Regions from separate parts of the Bacillus atrophaeus genome, predicted to be linked through region 1. Evidence: riboswitches for the same ligand, from Rfam matches in the RefSeq annotation. Region 1 holds a riboswitch; each other region holds the start of a gene.
What was found. Region 1 has a riboswitch for S-adenosylmethionine ahead of metE (5-methyltetrahydropteroyltriglutamate--homocysteine S-methyltransferase). Riboswitches for the same ligand answer to the same signal wherever they lie in the genome.
Positions count from the first base shown of each region.

Region 1 (4,212 bases):
GCATTCCTTTGACTTGCTTGGATGTTAACGATTGGGCGTAAACTGTGTCTTTCACCGTCATCGGTTCGATAAATTCAACATCCCCGTAAATAACTGGCGGACGTACGCAGCGTGAGCCATATGATTGTACCCAGGCATATTTTGTAAAGGCGAAGCCCGCAAGCTTTTCACCGAAGTATTCGACCATATCAGTCCGCTCAAACTCCCCGTGAACAAGGACATCGAGATCCAGTTCTTCCTGAATGTCAATCCATCTTTTTGTTTCAGCGTTGATGAATTCCTGATATTGCTCATCAGACCATTCGCTTTTACGCCATTTTTGGCGTGCGCTCCGGACTTCAGCAGACTGAGGGAAGCTTCCGATCGTTGTTGTCGGGAGAAGCGGCAGACCCAATGATTCATTTTGTATTTTCAAGCGTTCCTCAAACGGGATCGGACGCTTGAAGTCTTTTTCAGTTAATTGATTAAGCTCTTCCTTTTGCTCGGAATTTGCACCTGTCGCAAACTGTTTCAATGCCTGCAGATCAGCTTTAGCCTGTTGAATGTCTGCGCTGATGGCTGCTTTTCCTGACAGCAGGCCTTCCTTCAATGCAGAAAGCTCAGCTAACTTTTCTTTCGCGTAAGACAGGCCGTTCAGCAAATCTTTTTCCAAGTGTTCGTCAGGGTGTTTCGCAACGGGAACATGAAGCAGGCTGTTAGAAGGCTGAATCCACAGCTCATTAATATCCGTGCTGCTGAGAAGGGCGAGGATCGCGTCCAGCCGTTCGTCAAGGTCAGTTTTCCAGATGTTACGTCCGTCAATCACGCCTGCTGCAAGCACTTTATCTTTCGGAAAGCCGTGCGCTTTCAGCTGTTCAAGGTTTCGGCCTTTATCATGTACAAAATCAAGCCCGATTCCTTGGACTGGGTAGGAAATCAATTCTTCATAAGCATCAACCGAATCAAAATAAGTTTGCAGAAGCACGTTAAGGCCGGAAAGCTCGTTTGTGATGGCTTGATATAGCTCTTTCGCTGCTGAAACATCTTCAGAAGAAGCTGTCACAAGCGCAGGCTCATCAATTTGAACCCATTGTACGCCTTCTTGTTCAAGTTCTTTTAAAAGCTGGACATAAAGCGGAACAAGGCGCTTTTGAATCTCTTTTGCTTCTGATTGCTCGTAGCCCTTAGCAAGCGTGACAAAGGTGTAAGGACCGACGATCACCGGTTTTGTTTCTACGCCAAACGCCTGCTTAACCCGGCGGTAGTCTTCAAGCTGTTTATTTCTGGTGAGACGAAATTCAATATCTTTGTTGTATTCAGGAACGATGTAATGGTAGTTTGTATTAAACCACTTTGTCATTTCGCTTGATACAGCGTCTTTAATACCGCGGGCAAGGGCAAAATATGTATCTGTAGCGTCTGTTATATGTTTGAATCGTTCTGGGATCCAGTTAAAGCTGATCGCTGTGTCCAATACATGGTCATAGTGGGTGAAATCAGAAACTGGCACAATATCAATCTTTTGGTCAATCTGCGTTTTAACAGCAGTTAAAAACAATTCATCCATTTGTTTGAGGAACGTGTCCTTGTCGCTATTCCCTTTCCAGAAAGCTTCAAGCGATTTTTTCCATTCTCTGTTTAAACCAATTCTCGGAAAACCCAGATTCGATGTTTTGATCGTTGTCATTATTATTTTTCCTCCTTTTATATAAAACACTCTTTTCCCCGCTAAAAAGGGGCCAAGAGGTTTCCTAACAATAGAAACAAAAAAGCCTCTTTCCCAAGAGAGAAAGAGGCTTTTATTCAAACGTCAGCCTCTCTTATCTCTCAGATAAATCTGATGGAATTAGCACCGTGCCTTAAAGAGACAAAAGTCTCGGCGCGAAAATCAGTGCGCCCCATTTCACAATGGCATTACGGTCGGTTGCTGTTGGGGTCAAAAGGCCAATCCCTCGCCCAACTCTCGATAAGAGAAAATCTTATTAATTTTTAGAAAAGTTAAATCATTTGTTGGTAATCTTAACAGCTTTTCAAATTCATTGTCAATAAAAATTCGAAAATTCATTTCAAACTTTTTGGCAACGTTTGAAACAGGATAGAAGGCTTACCAACGAATATATTATCGTGAAAAAATAAATCTATAGAGACAATAAGTGTGCCTGCTCCGCTTTTTCCGATAAAGCATCAGGCGCGGTCAAATAGAGAAATCCATTGCCGGCCAATGTTTTTGAATATTGAAGCGGCAGAGTGCGGCGCACAAGCTGCGCATAAATTTCAGACTCTGACAGCGTTCTTTGGAACGCGTCTTCTTCAAATCCTTTAATCAAAGCAAGCGCTCCGCTGACGTGGGGGGCGGCCATTGAAGTGCCTGTCAGTTTTCCATACTTCTTATTCGGAAGAGTGGACAAAATATTTTCCCCGGGAGCAACAAGGTCGATTTCTTTATTTGCGTTTGAAAATTCTGACGATTCACGCGCGACCGATACAGATCCGACGGCGATGACTTCGTTATAAGCGGCTGGATAAGAAAGCTCTTCAGTACGCTCATCTCCGTCACCTTCATTCCCGGCGGCGCAAACGACAAGCACTCCGTTTTTCACGGCGTTTGAGACGGCTTCCTGCAGCTCAGGCACATCACTCGGTCCGCCGAGCGACATAGAGATAATATCAGCCTTTTGCTCCACAGCATAGTTAATGCCGTTGATAATCCACTCGTACTGTCCGCTTCCGTTTTCGCCTCCCAGAACTTTAACGATTAAAAGGCTTGCTTCCGGTGCGACACCTGCGATACCGCCGTTTGAATCATTAGCGGCGATCGTTCCTGCGACGTGTGTTCCATGGCCGTTGTAATCAGAAATGGCGTCTTCCTTGCCGCCGTCATCGTCAGTAAAGTTCTTGCCTCCGATGATCTGATTTTTTAAATCAGGATGCTCCGTATCGCAGCCGGTATCCAGCACAGCGACCGTCACATTCTTCCCTTTAAACCCTTTCTCCCACAATTCTGGCGCCTTAATCACTTTAATACCCTCTGGAAGCTCGTTCACATCCATAATCTTCTCATTTGTGACATACGGGATCAAGCGGATTTCACCATTCATAAAAAAGCCCTCCTTTTTTATGCTTGCAAGTGGATACAAGGGTGTTGCTTCCATTATATGAAAATAAAGTAGAGACGGATAGAGTCATTTGAATTATTTTGAAAATAGAGGAAAGAAGAAAATGAACTAAATATTTTGAAAATAATGTATTTTAAGAGAAAAACAGCAAATTAAGGAAGGACTATAGATATGGCTGGGATTCAGCTCTTTGTCGGGTTATAATAGTTTTTGGGAAAGGAGCAAAGCAATGAAACTGAATGAGAAATTATTTACGTTTTTTTCTGACCATGTTGAACAAATGGCTAAAGAATGGATCGACACAATGGAAGAAACCGATCCGGATTCTATCTATGCCTTAAAAGATCCAGTTGTGGTTGAGGAACTGACTGAGCAGGATAAAGAGTTTTACAGAAATCTCAACCAAATGTATATTAAGCCTGAGAAAGAATTTCTTCAAGTATTTCAAGAATGGGTTATCGAACTCACAAACGATCAGAAACATTTAGATACGCCAGTCCAATACGTAATCCGTGAATTTATGAGAAACCGGACATTATATAAGAAGTATTTTGACACGTTTGTTGCATCGAACTCATCTGAGTTTGCAGAAGGGGAAAGTAAGAAGTGGGCTGATTTGATTGTAAAGGTATTTGATTTTACGATCTATACATTTGTGGATCATGCTGAGAAAAATGCTAAAAAGCAATTAAATGCGCAGAGAGAAATGATTTTAGATTTAAGCTCCCCTGTCATTACTCTCAGCCAAAGAACTGCTCTCCTTCCGCTTGTAGGGGATATTGATACCGAACGGGCAAAATTCATACTTGAAAATACGCTTGACGCCTGTGCGAAAAGACGTGTTGAGCATTTATTAATCGACCTTTCAGGTGTGGTTGTTGTGGATACGATGGTGGCTCACCAAATTTTCAAATTAATCGAGGCGCTTACTTTGATCGGTGTCAGCTCTACTTTGTCAGGAATCAGGCCTGAAATCGCCCAGACGGCTGTCCAGCTAGGGGTTGACTTTACGAATATCAAGATCAAAGCCAACCTTGCCCAAGCTCTCAACTATGATAAATAAGACAATCACCATGTAAAAAAAACCACTATTTAAAAATAGTGGTTTTTTCACGTC
Region 1 covers NZ_CP154443.1:2,741,312-2,745,523, forward strand. The annotation lists gene metE (5-methyltetrahydropteroyltriglutamate--homocysteine S-methyltransferase) at 1-1,666, opposite strand, end outside; SAM riboswitch class I at 1,797-1,952, opposite strand; gene AAHT65_RS13960 (S8 family peptidase) at 2,118-3,077, opposite strand; gene AAHT65_RS13965 (STAS domain-containing protein) at 3,325-4,158, shown strand; gene AAHT65_RS13970 (CbiQ family ECF transporter T component) at 4,211-4,212, opposite strand, start outside.

Region 2 (4,212 bases), 1.7 Mb from region 1:
AGAATTCAAAAAAATAATGGACGATCATGGCAGGTTTTATCTTATTGACGTTGGGTTATTCACGCAATTTGCTTTTCGCGGCTTTGAATTTGCTCCTAGGAATTCAAGCTCTCTTTTAATCTTTTAAATAAAACAGAAAAGTTTTTTTTAAAGGCTTAAAGTTTGTATGGTTACAGTGATTAGTTTTCTGCTCATTTTTTTAATGCAATAAATCATAAGATAAACAGATTTTGCAACGCGGTGCATCTCCAAATCCTGCGAAACAACATTCAATGTCAAAAACCTCAGCGATATATGTATAACGGCCTGAAACTTGGAAACAATGCGGATGTTCTCCAAATCGGGTTTTTTTGCATACCGGCCTAGAAATTGGGGTATAAACCAATCAAGCGTGTCCCATCGGTCCCCAATCAAAAATGGTTAATTTGAATTATTTAAAAACAGGGTAAAAGTCATGTAAACTTATTTATTTTCCAGTCGATAGAATCTATATAGACAATATGACACAAGACTTTCAACTCAACCCCTAGGAAATGTCAGTATTTTATTTCCAAATTGTTTTTCACGCAATTATTTTTTTCGAAAAGTTATAATTTTTTGAATACTTTTCACTCTTTTATTCGTACAATAAGTAACACCAAAACTTTTTTGGGAGGTATGTAACATGATTCTATCTATTATCATTGCGTTATGCGGTTATCTGCTTTATTCATTCAGCAAGGACAATCGACGCAAAACACAAAAGACAAGTCCTCTGGCCACAGCACCTGCTCCTGTATCTGCTTCTGCGCCTAACAATTTAATCGACTTGGACGCCATCCGTCAAAAACGGCAGCTTCCGCTTTCATAAAACATATATTCAAGGCTGCGGGGAACATTTCTGCAGCCTTGATCTTTTTTTATATCGTTCTCCCTTGGCTCCGCCCCCTTGCTTTTTTCTCCTTCTTAAATGAAACTTTTCACCGCCAGCTTCCGTAAAGATACAAGATCATCAAAAAGGAGACTTCTTATAGTGGACTTATATATGAAAGAACGGATTTTTTCATTTAAGGATCAATTTAAGGTATATGACCAAAACGAGAACGAGGTGTACCGGGTCGAAGGGAGTTTCTTTTCATTTGGAGATCAGTTACAGATTACAGATATGGACGGAAATCCGATCGCTGAAATTGATCAAAAACTTATGTCTTTTCTGCCCCGGTATGAGATTTCAATAAACGGTGAAACGGTTTGCGAGGTGACGAAAAAATTAACATTTTTCAAGCCGAAGTTTGAGATATCAAAGCTCGATTGGACCATTGACGGTGATTTGTGGAATCAGGACTTTCAAGTGACGGACGGTAAAGATAGTCGGATGTCAGTCAGTAAAAAGTGGCTAAGCTGGGGTGATTCCTACCATTTGCAGATTCCGAATGAAGAGGATCACGTGCTTTGTCTCGCAATCGCAATTGTGCTGGATATGGTGTTATTTGAAGATGAAAATTAAGAAATTCCCCAAAAAATATTGACAATTTAATAAAAAATAATAATATTAAGATTATTGAAAACAATTTCATATAACGATTTTCCTTATCAAGAGAGGTGGAGGGACTGGCCCGATGATACCCGGCAACCGCTGTTTAACAGAATGGTGCTAAATCCTGTAGATAAGGTTGAGATTGTGAACTCAAGCTCTTCCTTACTAAAGGGAGAGCTTTTTACTTTAAAACGGAAAGAAGGAATAATCTATGTCACAGCAAGCAGCTTCAACAGAACAACATCAATCTCTTCAGCGGAAAAAGCCGCCATTTCGCGCGGATCAAGTCGGAAGCCTTTTGCGTTCAGAGCCAGTGAAGAAAGCGCGTCTCCAGAAGGCAGCCGGTGATATTACCGCAGAACAGCTTCGCCAAATTGAAAACGATGAAATTATCCGAATCGTTAAAAAACAAAAAGAAACCGGGATGAAGGTCGTGACGGATGGTGAATTCCGCCGTGCGTGGTGGCATTTCGATTTTCTTGAGAACTTGGACGGCGTAGAAGGCTTTAAGCCGGAAAGCGGCATCCAATTCCACAATGTCAAAACAAAGCCCCGCGGGATCAAAGTGACCGGAGATATAGACTTTACGAACCATCCGATGCTGGAAGATTATAAATTTCTGCATAGTATCGCCGGCGACGCGACACCGAAAATGACAATTCCAAGTCCGAATATGCTGTTTTTTAGAGGGAAAGTGGAAAAAGATTCATATCAAAATGATTACGAAGCGTTCCAGCATGATTTGTCGCTCGCCTATAAAAAAGCGATTCAAGCTTTTTACGATGCAGGCTGCCGTTATCTTCAGCTTGATGACACGGCGTGGGCGGTCTTCTTATCGGAACAAGGGAAAAAGCAAATTGAGGCATTCGGCAAAACACCTGACGAGCTGCGACAGTTGTTTGCAAAATCAATTAATGATGCAGTTGCCGACCGTCCGGATGATTTGACTGTCACCATGCACATTTGCCGCGGCAACTTCCAATCAACTTGGACGGCTGAAGGCGGTTATGACGCAGCGGCAGAAACGATTTTTGACGGTTTAAATCTTGACGGGCTTTTCTTAGAATATGATGATTCCCGCTCTGGCGGCTTTGAACCGCTCCGTTATGTAAAGCGTCCTGACCTTCAGCTTGTCTTAGGCTTGGTGACTTCGAAATATGGAGAATTGGAAAACCCGGATGTTATCAAACGCCGGATTGAAGAAGCGTCACGCTATGTTGGTTTAAATCAGCTCTCACTCAGCCCGCAGTGCGGTTTTGCCTCCACAGAAGAAGGAAACCTGCTGACGGAAGAGCAGCAATGGGCTAAATTGCGCCATGTTGTGGAGATTGCAAAGGATGTTTGGAAGTAATATAAAGTGAAAAAGACACACATCAATTGTGTGTCTTTTTTAGTGGGTATCAAACTAATCAATCTGATATGCTTTGCATTTCTCGTACAGACTTGTTTTCCCAATCCGCAACAGCTTTGCAGCCTCCGCTTTATTTCCGCAGCTTATCACAAGCGCTTCTGTTATCGCCTTCTTTTCCGCCTCTGCGATTGCCTCCTTTAAAGGTTTGACCGCTTGATTTTTGCCTGTTTTCAATGGACGGCGCTGCCTTTCTTCTCCATCCGGTTTGCGTGGCAGATTCAGGTGTTCCGGACCAATCAGCCTCCCATCCAGTACGTTGACCGCCCGTTCCAGCACATTTTCCAATTCTCTTATATTCCCCGGCCAGGAATAGCACTGCAATTCTTCTATAGCTCCGTCGGAAAGCTCTAGTCCATAACGGTCAAACTTCCGCTCCAGTTTCTTGACTAACAGTCTGGCGATCGGAACGATATCCTCTAACCGTTCTTTTAAAGAGGGAATCTGGATGTTAATCACATTCAGCCGGTAATATAGATCCTGACGAAACTTCCCTTCTTGCACCATTTGCTCCAGATCGCGATGTGTCGCCGCAATTACGCGCACATCGATCGGTATCGGACTTCTGCCGCCGATTCGTTCAATTTCCTTCTCCTGCAGGACACGCAGCAGCTTGCTTTGCATTTGTAACGGCAGATCCCCGATTTCATCAAGAAAAATGCTTCCTTGATGAGCCAGTTCAAACTTTCCTTTTTTCCCGCCTTTTTTCGCTCCCGTAAATGAGCCTTCTTCATAGCCGAAAATTTCGGATTCAAATAAGTGTTCAGGGATAGAAGCACAGTTTACTCGCAGGAAGGGAGCGTACCGGCGACGGCTGTTTTGGTGAATGGCGTGGGCAAACAGCTCTTTTCCGGTCCCGGATTCACCCAAAAGCAAGACGGCTGACTGGCTGTCAGAAACCCGCTCCGCAAGCGTTTTTGCTTCCATAAAGGGACGGCTGTTCCCGATTAAATCACCAAAATGATATTTGCTGTACAGCTCTTTTTCATATTTGTTTTTATAATATTTGAGCTCCTCCAAAAGAGGCTTGATTTTCTTGGAGTAGTCCATCCATTCTTGAGGATTGCGGAACATGACTGTACCAACCGCTCCAACAAGCTGCTGATTCACATACAGCGGGTATCTGTTCGCAATCATTTCGCTTCCGTTAATCGGATGAATGGCCGCTACCTCTGTCTGCCCCGTTTTCGCCACAATGTGCATTCTTGAATTTTCAATGATATCCTGAACAGGTTTTCCGAGTGCTTCTTGCTCTCTTGTTTTCAGAAATTCGCAGTACGCCGCATTG
Region 2 covers NZ_CP154443.1:1,018,566-1,022,777, forward strand. The annotation lists gene AAHT65_RS05275 (hypothetical protein) at 1-127, shown strand, start outside; gene AAHT65_RS05280 (hypothetical protein) at 665-850, shown strand; gene AAHT65_RS05285 (LURP-one-related/scramblase family protein) at 1,010-1,486, shown strand; SAM riboswitch class I at 1,567-1,653, shown strand; gene AAHT65_RS05290 (5-methyltetrahydropteroyltriglutamate--homocysteine S-methyltransferase) at 1,728-2,867, shown strand; gene AAHT65_RS05295 (sigma-54 interaction domain-containing protein) at 2,922-4,212, opposite strand, start outside.
Region 2: it holds a riboswitch for S-adenosylmethionine, as region 1 does, so the genes downstream of both, AAHT65_RS05290 (5-methyltetrahydropteroyltriglutamate--homocysteine S-methyltransferase) here and metE (5-methyltetrahydropteroyltriglutamate--homocysteine S-methyltransferase) in region 1, are expected to answer to the same signal.

Region 3 (4,212 bases), 120 kb from region 1:
TGCCGAGCCCTTCTTTAAGCCGCCATCTTCCGGCGCCGACCGGCTGATCTCCATCATACACCACGATATGCTCTGATTCGTTTTCGAGCTCATCAATTTCTTCTTCAACTGGTACGTTTTGTTCTTTGACAAAGACTTCTTTTCTTACATAAAATGCATCTTTCATTTGTTCTTCATTTTTTGCGATAACTGCTTCCAAGTCTCTTATTCTCCTCCGCCTAACAAAAATGTTTCATATACAGTCCATGATCCGTTTTCTAACTGGTACATTAAGTGAAAGCGGTCGATTACTTCTTCATGGGATACTTCCTGCATTTTTAACTGCCCCAGCACGTCGGAATGCTCATCGTCTGAAAGGTCTTGGGCGACTGTTACATGCGGGACAAAGCTGTATTCCGGTTCTGCGGCTAAAACACCACTGTATAATTGTTCATTCAGCTCTTTTAATTCGTCTGTCGGCTCAGCTTTAATATAAATCACGTTATTCACAGGAGCAAAAGAGCTGTATTTTGTTAATTTTAAAACAATCGGGTGTGATTCCTTTGCAATTTGTCTTAATTGCGACACCATCTGAGATGCTTCTTGCTCAGAAGATTCAAACGGGGGTCTGAGTGTTAGGTGAGGCGGGATAAGTGCATAGCTTGGGTCATAGCGCTTTCTGTAAGAGTTTGCAAGATCCTGCAGTTTTTTTGATGGAAATAAAACAATTCCGTATTTCATGATATTACCTCCCTGAATTGTTTGATCATAATGAGTATAGCAAGCGATTGGATGACTTACAGCATTTTTTTCAGCGCCGGAGTAATTAACGGCTGCCAGTAGGTCCATTTATGATCTCCGTCAAACGTATCATAATAATATTCCGACTGTTTTTGTTCAATTAGCTGTTTGAGCTCCAAATTCGGTGCTGTAAAATCTAAGATTTGTCCGTCTGTTGTATGGACGTCTGTTTCCTTTTCGCCGATTTGATGATAAATAGAGATATTCTTCATATCATCTGACCGGCTGACAGCCTCCAGTACATGATGGTCAACGTATGGCGATTGCATAATCACGTTGCCGAACATATTCGGGTAATCAAGAGCTGTCATTAAGGAAACAGTGGCTCCGAGAGAATCACCGATCAGCGTTCGGCCGTATCCAACCTCGTACGTAGGATATTCGCTGTCAGCATAAGGGATCAGTTCATTTGCGATAAACCGCTTATAGCTTGCAAATTTAGAGCCTTCCGGATGATACATTTCCCTGCGTTCTTTGACGTTCTTATAAGGAACGCCGATGATGATGCTGCGGTCAATCTCTCTTTTTGAGAGAAGATCTTCCACCTGACGGCCGATTCTGCCCAGCCTAAAATAATCATGACCGTCCTGGGCTATAATAAGGTGATACTTATAAAGAGGGGAGTAGACTGACGGCAAATAGACCAGTATTGTCATTTCCCCGCCAAGCTCTTCTGAAAAAAGCTTCTTTTCATGAATTACTCCGGTTTTTGGTGCCACAATAAATTCCTCCAGGCCATCTAAAGTCTTCACATATGTTATGTATCCTTTATTGTACCACGAATTGTTAGAAATTTCTCTCTTTAGAACATCTTCTGTGAGTGTTTGCAGCCGATTCACCAGTAGATCTAAAAAACTGTTGAAATATAAAATGAATTACGCTAATATAAAACAATCAGAAAATTTAGAGACATTCTTATCGTGAGAGGTGGAGGGACTGGCCCTTTGAAACCTCAGCAACCGGTTTGCTTTGCCAAGAAAGGCGAAGTGCCAAGGTGCTAAATCCAGCAAGCGATTTTTGTGCTTGGAAGATAAGAGGAAGTGTAAAACCCCTTCTTCTTATGAAGCAAGGGGTTTTTTATTTTGAAAAGGGATGGTGTTTGTTCTATGTCAGAGCATATTGAAACGAAATTAGCCCAAATCGGAAACCGCAGCGAAGAAACGACGGGAACTGTAAACCCGCCGATTTATTTATCAACGGCCTACCGTCACAAAGGCATCGGCGAATCGACCGGATTTGATTATGTCCGGACGAAAAATCCGACACGCCAGCTTGTCGAAGATGCGATCGCAAGCCTAGAGAACGGCGCAAGAGGGTTTGCTTTCAGTTCAGGCATGGCCGCCATCCAAACGATTATGGCCTTATTCAAAAGCGGTGATGAACTGATTGTCTCCTCAGACTTGTACGGCGGCACATACCGTCTGTTTGAAAATGAATGGAGAAAATACGGATTGAGCTTCCTTTACGATGATTTCACAGACGAAGACTGTTTACGCTCAAAAATAACGAAAAACACAAAAGCGGTGTTCGTGGAAACGCCGACAAATCCGCTGATGCAGGAAGCTGATATCGAAAACATCGCCCGGATTACCAATGAGTTAGGCTTGCTTCTCATTGTGGACAATACATTTTACACGCCGATTTTGCAGCGTCCCTTGGAACTTGGGGCAGATATTATCATTCACAGTGCGACGAAGTATTTGGGCGGGCATAATGATTTGCTTGCCGGTCTTGTCGTCGTGAAAGATGAGGAGCTTGGTGAGGAAATGTTTCAGCACCAAAATGCGATTGGCGCCGTTCTTCCGCCATTTGATTCCTGGCTTTTAATGAGGGGAATGAAGACGTTGGGCCTCAGAATGCGCCAGCACCAAGAGAATGCGCAGGAGCTTGCGGCATTTTTGGAAGAGCAAGATGAAATCGCCGATGTGCTGTATCCGGGCAAAGGCGGTATGCTGTCATTCCGTTTGCAGAAAGAAGAATGGGTGAATCCGTTTTTAAAAGCCTTGCAGACGATTTGTTTTGCGGAAAGCCTTGGCGGGGTAGAAAGCTTTATTACATATCCCGCGACCCAAACCCATATGGATATTCCGGAAGACATCCGAATCGCAAACGGCGTCTGCAATCGTTTGCTTCGCTTTTCAGTCGGTATTGAGCACGCCGAAGATTTAAAACAAGACTTAAAACAGGCGCTACGTCAGGTCAAAGAGGGAGCTGTTTCATTTGAGTAATCATAATTGGACGCTGGAAACCCAGCTCGTCCACAATCCATTTAAAACAGACGGAGCAACAGGGGCAGTCAGTGTGCCGATCCAGCATGCCTCAACTTTTCACCAATCATCGTTTGAAGAGTTTGGCGCATTTGATTACAGCCGCTCAGGCACGCCGACTAGAACGGCTCTGGAGGAAACGATTGCGGCTTTAGAAGGCGGAACGAGAGGGTTTGCCTTCAGTTCGGGGATGGCCGCCATTTCAACGGCTTTCTTGCTGCTTTCACAGGGTGACCATGTATTAGTGACAGAAGATGTGTATGGCGGAACATTCCGTATGGTGACAGAGGTTTTGACCCGCTTTGGGATTGAGCATACCTTTGTCGATATGACCGATGTAAATGAAATCGCCCGGAACATTCAGCCAAATACTAAAGTCATTTACATGGAAACCCCATCAAACCCTACGCTTGGTATTACTGACATTAAAGCAGTCGTCAAGCTGGCGAAGGAGAATGGCTGTCTGACATACTTGGATAACACGTTTATGACACCGGCATTGCAGAGACCGCTTGATCTCGGGGTAGACATCGTGCTTCACAGCGCCACAAAGTTTTTGAGCGGACACAGCGATGTTTTATCCGGGCTTGCGGCTGTTAAAGATAAAGAACTGGGGCGCGAACTGTATAAACTGCAAAACGCATTCGGCGCTGTCCTTGGTGTGCAAGATTGCTGGCTCGTACTGCGCGGTTTAAAAACATTGCAGGTCCGGTTAGAAAAAGCAAGCCAGACGGCACTGCGTCTTGCGGAATATTTCCAGCAGCATCCGGCCGTAAAACGTGTGTATTACCCAGGGCTGTCTGATCATGCGGGCGCCGCTATCCATAAAAGCCAATCAAGCGGAGCGGGCGCCGTACTTTCATTTGAGCTTGAAAGCAAAGAGGCCGTCAAAAAATTGGTGGAAAACGTATCACTCCCGGTCTTTGCTGTCAGTCTCGGCGCAGTGGAATCCATTTTGTCATACCCGGCGACGATGTCCCATGCGGCGATGCCTAAGGAAGAACGTGAAAAACGCGGCATCACTGACGGATTATTGCGGCTCAGTGTGGGAGTCGAAAATGCAGATGATTTAGAACGCGATTTCGAACAAGCGCTGAAAGAAATAGTGCCTGTAGCTGCGCGGTAAAAAAGAAGCCGGGGACACTCGGCTTCTTTCTATAATGAT
Region 3 covers NZ_CP154443.1:2,622,787-2,626,998, forward strand. The annotation lists gene AAHT65_RS13245 (GNAT family N-acetyltransferase) at 1-199, opposite strand, end outside; gene AAHT65_RS13250 (YjcG family protein) at 205-720, opposite strand; gene AAHT65_RS13255 (esterase family protein) at 777-1,499, opposite strand; SAM riboswitch class I at 1,693-1,817, shown strand; gene AAHT65_RS13260 (methionine biosynthesis PLP-dependent protein) at 1,887-3,008, shown strand; gene metC (cystathionine beta-lyase) at 3,001-4,173, shown strand; partial or broken gene AAHT65_RS13270 (GNAT family N-acetyltransferase) at 4,205-4,212, opposite strand, start outside.
Region 3: it holds a riboswitch for S-adenosylmethionine, as region 1 does, so the genes downstream of both, AAHT65_RS13260 (methionine biosynthesis PLP-dependent protein) here and metE (5-methyltetrahydropteroyltriglutamate--homocysteine S-methyltransferase) in region 1, are expected to answer to the same signal.

Region 4 (4,212 bases), 1.9 Mb from region 1:
TGTTCTTTGTAGACTCAACTTCAATCGCATCTTTTTTAGGATTTAATTTATTTTGAATCGCATAGTTCACGTTAATGAAGGCAGCGTCTCCTTCTTTGTTTTCATATGCTTTTGCAGTTAATTCAGGTGCGATTTTCTTGAACTTAAGATTTTTCGGATTTTTTGTGATGTTTTTCTGTGTCGCATCCACTGCTTCTACTTTTGAATCCAGCGTAATTAATCCGCCGTTTTGAAGCATTGCAAGCATACGTCCCTGCTCAGCCACGTTATTTGTTAAAATAATCGTCGCGCCGTCTGGAAGATCTTTTAATGATTTATACTTTTTAGAGTAAATACCGAATGGCTCAAGGTGAACCGCGCCGGCATTCACAAGGTTGTAATCTTTATTTTCTTTGTTTTCTTGGTCAAGATAAGGAACATGTTGGAAGAAGTTTGCATCAATTTCTTTTTCCGCCAACGATTTATTGTACATTTTATAATCGCTCAGCACTTTTACTTTTAGCGTGTAGCCTTTTTCTTTTAGCAGCGGCTCTGCTTCTTCGAGAATTTCCGCGTGCGGTGTTTTTGTCGCAGCAACGACAATTTCTTTTGAATCACTTGCATTATTTGATCCGCAAGCAGCCATAACCCCTGCAAAAACAATAAGTAGTGCGCCTAAAAATAACTTTTTCAATGTAAATCCTCCCTTATCGTTTATCTATTATATTCGTTATCAAATCACCGATAATCTGAAGAATAAAGACGATGATCAGAATAAACACAGTTGCAACTAGTGTGACATCACCATTATTTGATTGATAGCCTTCAACATACGCCAGGTTTCCAAGTCCTCCCGAACCGATCGCGCCGGCTATTGCTGTAGAGCCGATCAATGCGATGGCAGTGACTGTAATACCTGAGATAAGCGCCGGCATTGATTCCGGCAGCAGCACCTTAAAGATAATGGTTGATGTTTTTGCGCCCATGGATTTGGCTGCTTCAATCACACCTTTATCCACCTCGCGCAAGGCAATTTCGACAAGACGGGCATAAAATGGCGCCGATCCGATCACCAGTGCCGGCAGAGCCGCATTCGGACCTAAAATCGTTCCTACTAAAATCTTAGTAAAGCCCAGTAATAAAATAATTAAGATAAGGAATGGAATGGATCTGAAAACATTGACAACCGCCGCAATCACACTGTTAATCGCTTTATTTTGCCACAAGCTTCCTTTAGCTGTAAGAAAGAGCAGCAACCCGAGAATGATACCGATAATAAAAGCGAAGAATAAGGAAATCAGCGTCATGTACAGCGTTTCATACGTTGCGCTCCATAGTTCTGTCAAATCAACGTTCGGAAACCATTTTTCAAACATTCGTGATCACCTCTGCTTCCACCTGTTTGTCTTTAATAAACCGGATCACGTTTTGTACTTCTTCGTTTTCTCCGTCAATATGGATAAAGAGAGAGCCGTAAGCCCCATCCTTCGTTTGTGAGATTTTCCCTTGCAGAATATTAACGTCTACATTAAAATTCCTGATCATCTCTGTAATGAGAGGCTGTTCTGCAGCTTCTCCGACAAAGGTGAGCTGAACAGTTTTCCCTGATGTATTTTCATCAAGGAAATGCTGGATCGTTTCCTTTGTTTCTTCCGGTTCTGTCACTTGCTGTACGAAACGTTTCGTCATTTGTTCCTTCGGATTTCTGAAGACATCGAGTACATCGCCTTCTTCCACAACTATACCGTTTTCCATAACAGCCACCCGGTTGCAGATTTTGCGGATTACATGCATTTCATGCGTAATCAGCACAATGGTCAGACCGAGTCTTTCATTTATATCGGATAAGAGAGCCAAAATTGAATCTGTCGTTTGCGGATCAAGTGCGGATGTCGCTTCATCGCAAAGGAGAACCTTCGGATTGTTGGCGAGCGCTCTTGCAATCCCGACACGCTGCTTTTGTCCGCCGCTCAACTGTGATGGATACGATTTTTCTTTTCCTTCTAAACCTACCAGTTTAATAAGTTCATCGGCACGCTTGATTCGGTCGCTTTTTTTCACGCCGGCGATTTCTAACGGAAACATAATGTTATCTCTCACCGTACGAGACCAAAGCAAATTAAAATGCTGAAAGATCATGCTGATTTCTTGGCGGGCTTTTCGCAAGCCGCGGCCGTTTACTTCATTTATTTTGCTGTCCGCTACTTCCACGATGCCTGAGGTTGGTTTCTCAAGACCGTTAAGCAGACGGATCAAGGAGCTTTTACCCGCTCCGCTATATCCAATAATTCCAAAAATCTCACCCTTATTTATTGAGAGGGTAACATCTTGGACAGCGTTGACATCCCCATGTTTCGATTTATACACTTTTGAAACATTCTGAAGATTGATCAAAGCAATCACCTGCCTTAACACTATTCTAAGAAATCTTCCGGCGATTATTCGGCAAAAGAAAAGCCTTTCTGCACACATGAGCAGAAAGGCTTCTTTTCATCGCCTTTCTCTCATCTTCCAAAGCGAATCGCTTTGTGTGAATTGGCACCATTTCAACAATGTTGATGGTTGCCGGGCTTCATAGGGCACTTCCCTCCACCTCTCTTGATAAGAGAAATATATAGTTCTTTTTACGTCCGGAAATTCTTAATGTAGAATAGCATGGCAAATCATATGATGTCAATAAAATAAATGATGCCATCTTTTTCTATAAAATTATGAATATTCTAGTTTTATGCTTTTTGAACCCTCTGGAAAAAACCGTTTGTCAGCCAGAGGATGGCTTCAAGCTTGAGCAGCGCTCTAAAAGATCCCTTCACTTTCAGGCTTCCGCTTTGAATTAAATTTTGAAGGGAAATATCTCCATGCAGCAGATGAATGATCTCCGCTTGATTTCCATAAAAGGTCAGGTTGGACGTTTTGGGCTGAGAAATTTTTTTCATTTCTCCCCGTTCGTTTATCGAGAAGGTAAAAGCTTCTGTCTCACCTTGAAAGGTGATAAGCAGGGTTGAAGCATTCAATAGGGGTTTTAAAAACAGACGCTGATACTCTTCCTCTAACACTTCCGTTTTTTCCACTTGTACAACCTCCTATTCATTGGTCATACATACACATTTCTCTGCGGGCAGCTAGAACCCTCTATAAAACGAACGACATTTTCCATACTTATTTCCCGAGAAATATGTCATAAACGGGATGTATTGGAAGCTTTTTGTTTAATCATATCGTATAGGTAGGAAACAGAGTGAAAAGCATAACCTTTTTCAACCACTTTTCCATTTTTGAAAAGAAGAAAACAAGGAACACTTTCAATCTTGTAGGCTTTTGCGAATGTCGGAGAATAGTTTACATTGTTTTTATAATAGGCGACTTGCGGCAGCATTTCTTCAACAACAGACAGCATTTTGCCCGCGAGCTGGCAAGTGCCGCAAAAAGGAGTATATAAATATAGGAGATAGACGTCTTCTTTTATCAATTCGAGCTCTTGCTCTTGAAGTTCTTTCATTTGATTCAAACACCTCGGGTTTATCCATCAAGAAAATTTGTATGAACATTGATATTTGCGCGAAGTAATACGGAAGCAATATGACGGCTCGGCGCTGCCGCCACCTCTTTGAACGTTCTGTCGATATATAAATGGCAGGCGTCGGGCAATTCTCTCTTCAGCTGTTTTCTCAATTTCTCTCCGGATTCATCTGCATCAACCAAAATATACACATCTTTATCATAAAGCTGATCAGCAAGTTCTTCCAGCTTCGTCTGGCCGAGCGTTCCGTTTGTACACACAATACACGCAGATTCATTGAGGACGCTTTTGATTTTTTGCTTATCGGATTTCCCTTCAACTATAATGACTTTTTGTAAATCGTCCAATATCATTTGCCATCACCTGTCACATCAATTTTGAAGCGCTCAGATTGTAAAAGAAGGCAGTGAATATCACCGCCAACACATTAACACCAGCCGTTTTCATAGTCGCAATCCACGTACTTCGCGTCGCTTCCTGAAACTGCATCGGCTGTCTTATAAAATTTTTCATTTTCAAATGAAAAACCGGGTTTAAGCTCGTATTCATTCATGCCTGTCATTTGGCCAATCATTTCATCCTCATGGTATAACGACAGCCGGCCGTTTTGAAAGCGGCCTGTTACATGATCTGTCACATCAAACCTTTGTTTGCCGATAGCCATATTGGACACCTCCCATAAAATTAGAGTATCCAATTGACTGCACGGTTAT
Region 4 covers NZ_CP154443.1:416,031-420,242, forward strand. The annotation lists gene metQ (methionine ABC transporter substrate-binding lipoprotein MetQ) at 1-673, opposite strand, end outside; gene metP (methionine ABC transporter permease MetP) at 687-1,355, opposite strand; gene metN (methionine ABC transporter ATP-binding protein MetN) at 1,348-2,373, opposite strand; SAM riboswitch class I at 2,481-2,587, opposite strand; gene AAHT65_RS02255 (SCP2 sterol-binding domain-containing protein) at 2,706-3,050, opposite strand; gene AAHT65_RS02260 (thioredoxin family protein) at 3,158-3,478, opposite strand; gene AAHT65_RS02265 (toprim domain-containing protein) at 3,499-3,852, opposite strand; gene AAHT65_RS02270 (YusG family protein) at 3,927-4,163, opposite strand.
Region 4: it holds a riboswitch for S-adenosylmethionine, as region 1 does, so the genes downstream of both, metN (methionine ABC transporter ATP-binding protein MetN) here and metE (5-methyltetrahydropteroyltriglutamate--homocysteine S-methyltransferase) in region 1, are expected to answer to the same signal.